Regions from separate parts of the Clostridium neuense genome, predicted to be linked through region 2. Evidence: riboswitches for the same ligand, from Rfam matches in the RefSeq annotation. Region 2 holds a riboswitch; the other holds the start of a gene.
The links. A riboswitch is a leader RNA that binds a small molecule or an ion and turns the genes downstream of it on or off. The one in region 2 is predicted to bind lysine.
Positions count from the first base shown of each region.

Region 1: it holds a riboswitch for lysine, as region 2 does, so the genes downstream of both, lysA (diaminopimelate decarboxylase) here and ACJDT4_RS10070 (amino acid permease) in region 2, are expected to answer to the same signal.

Region 1 covers NZ_JBJIAA010000001.1:145,484-148,703, reverse strand. The annotation lists gene ACJDT4_RS00685 (M18 family aminopeptidase) at 1-1,291, shown strand, start outside; lysine riboswitch at 1,352-1,525, shown strand; gene lysA (diaminopimelate decarboxylase) at 1,642-2,931, shown strand.
Region 2 covers NZ_JBJIAA010000007.1:155,352-158,571, reverse strand. The annotation lists gene ACJDT4_RS10075 (GNAT family N-acetyltransferase) at 398-886, opposite strand; lysine riboswitch at 1,079-1,253, shown strand; gene ACJDT4_RS10070 (amino acid permease) at 1,437-2,921, shown strand.

The DNA of each region.
Region 1 (3,220 bases), on a different contig from region 2:
ATTAGAATATGCTGAAGAATTGATTGACTTTATATATAAAAGTCCAACACCTTTTCATGCAGTAGATACAATAAGCGATATGCTTAGAGATAATGGATTTATGGAATTAAATGAGGAAGACAGATGGGAAGTTCAAAAGAATGGAAAATACTTTATTACAAGAAACAATTCAGCCTTAGTTGCGTTTGTTGTTGGAAGTGGAGTTATTGCTAAAAATGGGTTTAAAATAATAGGAGCTCATACAGATTCCCCTACCTTTAGAATAAAGCCAAATCCTGAAATTGTTTCAGAAGGAGCGTATTTAAAGTTAAATACAGAAGTGTATGGAGGACCTATCCTAAATACTTGGCTTGATAGACCTTTAGCTTTAGCTGGGAGAGTGGCTTTAAAGGGAAAGACTGCTTTATGTCCTAAGATTAAACTCATAAACATTAATAGACCTATACTTATAATACCTAACCTGGCAATACATATGAATAGAAATATAAACAAGGGTATAGAGTTAAATAAGCAGGTTGATATGCTTCCTGTGCTTGGTCTTATTAATGATAATTTTGAAAAAGATAACTATCTTGTTAAACTCCTTGCCAGTGAATTGAATGTTGATCAGGAGGAGATAATTGACTTCGATCTTGTACTTTATGAATATGGTAAGGGTTGTATAATGGGAGCGAATAATGAATTTGTTTCCAGCAGCAGATTAGATGATTTAGAAATGGTTCATGCGGGAGTAAGTGCTTTAGTAAAGTCAAACGTATCGGAAATGACTAATGTTCTTGTGTGCTTTGATAATGAAGAGGTAGGAAGTTCTACTAAGCAAGGAGCTGATTCGCAGTTTTTATCTGATATACTTGAAAGAATTGTTATATCTTTTGGAGGCGATAGAGAGGATTTCTTTAGAGCGCTTAGCAGATCTTTTATTATATCATCAGATGCGGCACATGCTGTTCATCCAAATAAGGGTGAAAAAGCAGACCCAACTAATAGACCACATATAAATGAAGGACCTGTAATTAAAATAAATGCAAATCAAAAGTACACATCCGAGAGTAACTCTATAGCAGTGTATACTCAAATATGTAAAAGTGCTGGAATTCCATTTCAGAAATTTGTAAATAGATCAGATGAAACAGGAGGATCCACAATTGGACCTATAAGTTCAACTCATTTGGCTTTAAGGTCGGTTGATATAGGCACACCATTACTTGCAATGCATTCTGTAAGGGAATTATGCGGTGTTAAGGATCATTTATATGTTGAAAAATCCTTCGAAGAATTTTATAATATTTAAAAATAAGTTGTATATTTATGAGTATTATGCTACAATAAAAAAAATTGATATTAGTGAAACTACTAATGTAGAGGCGCTTTAAGTTAAGAGTAGCTGTTTTAGCTGGCAGGCAATTATAAGCAGTGAAAGGAACTTTTAGCCGAAGATGAATAAGCTGGCAGGTTATTTATCTGGCTTTATGCACAATATGTATAAGGCTGTCGCTTAGTTTTTAAGTGGAGAGCTACAAGGTTCACAAAGTTGTTTATTATACGGCAGAGTTGAACTTTGCCGTATTATTTTATATACTTTTGCATAATTATAACAATAAATATTTTTTTATGCATAAATTGATTAAAGAGGTGTGAAGATTGAAATTATTTGGAAGCATGTCAGTAAGAGATAATGAATTATATATAGGTGGTGTAAGCTCAAGTAATCTTGCTAAAGAATATGGAACTCCACTTTATGTTATAGACGAAGAACTTTTGAGAAGTAATTGCAAAAGTTATCGTAAAAGCTTTGGTGAGAATAATACGGTTGCTTATGCAGGAAAGGCATTTTTACCTGTTGCAATGTGTCAAATTATAAATGAGGAAGGGCTTAACCTAGATGTAGTTTCTGGTGGAGAATTGTATACGGCCTATAAAGCAAAATTCCCCATGGAAAAAATATTTTTTCACGGAAATAATAAAACAATAGATGAGATTAAAATGGGAGTAAACCTTGGAGTAGGAAGATTCGTTGTTGATAATTTTTACGAAATTGAGAAGATAAATGAAATAGCTGCAGGAGAAAATATAGTTCAAAAAATATTTTTGAGAATAACTCCAGGAATAGAAGCTCATACTCATGAATATATAAAAACAGGTCAAATTGATTCAAAGTTTGGATTTACACTTTCTAATGGAGATGCTCTTGAAGCTGTAAGAGAGGCTATTAAATTTAAGAATATTGAACTTGTAGGCCTTCATGCACATATTGGTTCTCAGATATTTGAAATAAATCCTTATTTAGAAGAAGTTGATGCAATGCTTACTTTTATAAAACAAATAAGAGAAGAAATAGGATATAATATTGAGGAACTTGATTTAGGTGGGGGCTTTGGAATTTATTATACAAAAGAAGATAAGCCAAGAACTACTGAAGAATTCTGTAAGGCTATACTTAATGAAGCGGACAAAAAAAGTGCAGAACTTGGAATTAAGCTTCCAAAGCTTATTATAGAACCAGGAAGATCAATTATAGGCAATGCTGGAACGACTTTATATACAATAGGTTCTATAAAAAATATACCTAATATAAGAAAATATATATCTGTAGACGGCGGAATGACTGATAATATAAGACCTTCTCTTTATAATGCTGAATATGAATGTTCAATTGCAAATAGATTTGATGCATCAAGGGAAAAAGTAACTATATCAGGTAAGTGTTGTGAATCTGGCGATATACTGTTAACAGATGTTGAATTGCCGGAAGCTAAAAGTGGAGATTTACTTGCTGTACCAACCACAGGTGCTTATGGATATTCTATGTCTAATAATTATAATAAAATACCTAAGCCTGCAGTTGTTTTAGTTAAGAATGGTACTTCAAAATTAATATGCAAAAGAGAAAGTTACGAAGATGTCATAAGAAATGAGTTTTCAATTCTATAAAATTAATGTGGTGCTATTTTTAGATAATTAATTATAATAATTTATAGATAGACAAGTTGAAAAGTTGAAATTGCAAGTTCCAAGTTTGCCATATTAAACTGGAATTTAACCCAGAGTACAGTGAAGGATGATTTATCTTTCGCTTCTCTCAGATAAATCTTTAATTATAGCTAACGATGCTTAGCTTTGCTAAGCGAGAAAAGCAGGTAATTTAAAAAAATTGGCGCCAGCATTAAGTTTAAGACTATCTATAGTGAAACGGAAGAAAGTTAACCTTAACTGTCCTCTG
Region 2 (3,220 bases):
AATTAACAATGCTTCGTCACATTAAAAAACTCCTATAAATCTAATGTGAAAAAATCACAAAATCCTTAGATATTTCAATAACTCGCTAAAAAAATGCTCAGACAATTGAAATATCTAAGTATTTTGTGATTTTTTCGCAAAGATTTATTAGGATTTTTTTAAATCGTTCCTTCAGCATTGCTACTTCACTTCCACAGTGGTGCAAGGAAAAAATTCCTTCGTACCTACGGAATTTCACCTGTAAACTTGTACAGTTCATCATATATAAATTCTTATATCAAAATAATATCATTTATAAGTTTTAGATTTATCTGACGAGAGGAAGATAAATCATCCTTCACTGTGAACTGTGCACTGATTAAGTTACTTCGCATTCTCTATAAATTCTCTATTACCCCTACAGTTTCAGAATCATATCATACCACGTAGCACCACCATGAACGGATTTGGATATGCCCTTATTTATATATCCAAACTTTGAATAATAGTGAATAAGCTTTTCCTTACAAGTGAGAATAACCCCCTTTTTTCCAGATTCTTTTGCATATTTTATCATGTGATTCATAAGCTGTGCTGCAATCCCCTGCCTTTGATAATCTGGTATAACATCAAGTCCAAAAATCGTCTGATAAGCTCCATCTTTAACATGAAGTGAAGAATTTTCATACAATTCATCATAAATAGTATTTTCATTCGTAACACATCCATTAATAAATCCAATAATTTTTTCATCATCTTCTGCAACAAAGAAACTATCAGGAAATGTTTTTATGCGACTTTCAAAGGATTCTCTCGAAGCTGCTTCTGCTTCTGGAAAACATATTTTCTCGATTTTTGTCACTTCATCTAAGTCATCAATTAATACTCGTCTAATTTTAATATTCATTTCTATGCGTCCCCTTCATTAAAATCATTTTTTTAATATTATCACCTTGTTTAGATAGAAATCAATAAATACTTATAGTAATTATATCATTTTATTAATAAAACCAATTAAAACTTTAAGCATGTACAAATACGCTTGACTTGACTTATTTTAAATTTCAGTGGATAATTGGTGATAAACTAAAAAGTACATAACTGAGGTAGAGGCGCGAAACTTAATAGTAATATTATGGATGTAAGCTAGATGAAATAATATGAAAGGATTTTTCGCCGAAGTAAATAGCTAATTGCTTTAATACTATTTGCTGGGCTTATGCAAAATATGTATAAGACTGTCACAAATGATTTTGTGGAGAGCTATTTTCAATGATAATATACGTTATTTCTTGTATTTGTTAAGAATATATAACTTTCGTATAAATGCCATGAATATGCTTTCATGGCATTTTTTATTTTTCAACTCTTTATATTATCTTAGTTATAGATAAATCGCTTCAAGGTGGTTTATCTTTAGTTACTTATAGAAATCTAAAACAACTTGGAGGATAATTATGAGTGAACAAAACAGTGGATTAAAGAGAAGTTTAAAGGCTAGACATTTAAATATGATAGCTTTAGGTGGTTCTATTGGTACAGGTATATTTCTTGCAATGGGTGATACTATACATCAAGCTGGTCCTGGAGGTGCACTTGCCGCTTATGGCTTAATAGGCATAATGGTATATTTTTTAATTACAAGCTTAGGTGAGATGGCAACATATATGCCAATATCAGGTTCATTTAGTACTTATGCTGATAAATTTATTGATCCAGCACTTGGCTTTTCACTTGGCTGGAACTATTGGTACAACTGGGCAATAACAATTGCTGCTGAGATGGTTGCAGGTTCTTTGATAATGAAATATTGGTTTCCACATGTACCAGGTATTTTTTGGAGTATGTTATTTTTAGTAATAATAGTAGGTTTAAATGTTTTATCTTCAAAGGCATATGGTGAATCGGAATTCTGGTTTGCTGGAATTAAAGTTGTTACTGTTATTGTATTTTTAGTAATTGGAGTTTTAATGATTTTGGGTATAATGGGTGGAAAAAGTATTGGATTTCATAACTATTTCATAGCTGGTGGTCCATTTAATGGCGGCTTTAAGTCATTATTTGCTATATTCCTAATTGCTGGTTTCTCATTTCAGGGAACAGAACTCATAGGTGTTGCTGCTGGAGAAAGTGAAAACCCTGAAAAAACTATTCCAAAAGCAATACACTCAATATTTTGGAGAATTTTAATATTTTATTTAGGCACAATAATAGTTATAGGTGCCATAATACCATTTACTACTGCTGGAGTTAAAACAAGCCCCTTCACAATGGTTTTTGAAAGAGCAGGTATAGCCGGTGCAGCTTCAATAATGAATGCAATAATATTAACCTCTGTATTATCTGCCGGTAATTCCGGTATGTACGCTTCAAGCAGAATGCTTTATTCAATGGCTAAAGAAGGTATGGCTCCTAAATTATTTTCTAAAACAAACAATAGAGGTGTCCCTATAAACGCTTTAATTTTAACTACAATAATAGCTTCTCTCTGCTTTCTAACTGGATTTTATGCTGAGAGTACTGTTTATGTTTGGCTAGTAGCAGCCTCTGGTCTCGCTGGTTTTATAGCTTGGGTAGGAATTGCTATATGTCATTATAGATTTAGGAAAGCTTTTATTTATCAAAATAAAGACTTAAATTCCTTAAAATACAAAGCTATACTGTATCCATTTGGGCCTATACTTGCATTAATAATGTGTGTAGTTATAATACTTGGTCAAGGGTATTCATGCATAACTCCTAATGGTATTGACTGGCAAGGATTAATTGCATCCTATATAGGTATTCCACTATTTTTTGCATTGTATATAGGATACAAAATAAAGCATCATACAAAAGTTATTCCTTTAGATGAGGTTGATCTGAGTTTTACAGAAGCTACTCAAGATAACTCTGAAGAAATGGAAACAAATTTGAATTTAAAAGAGTCCAGTAATATTTAATAAAAAATTGCGAAGTACGCATATTGAAGTTTGGGCATAAGCCCATATGATTTGAAAGCCACAAACTGGTCCTCTTAATAATAAATGCAAAACCTAAAAATTAGTTACATTAAAAAAGTCCTATAAATCTTAGTGGTAATTCTAAGCACGTGTTTGCTTGAAAGTATAGAAGGATAACGATCATATACGGGGTTTGGGATGTAATCCCATTATCCTTCTTTAACTTGTATTAGTCATCTATATATTAGTCCAAACCTCGTGCATGTTTACCCGCTGAAAAAATGCTCAAACAGATTGAA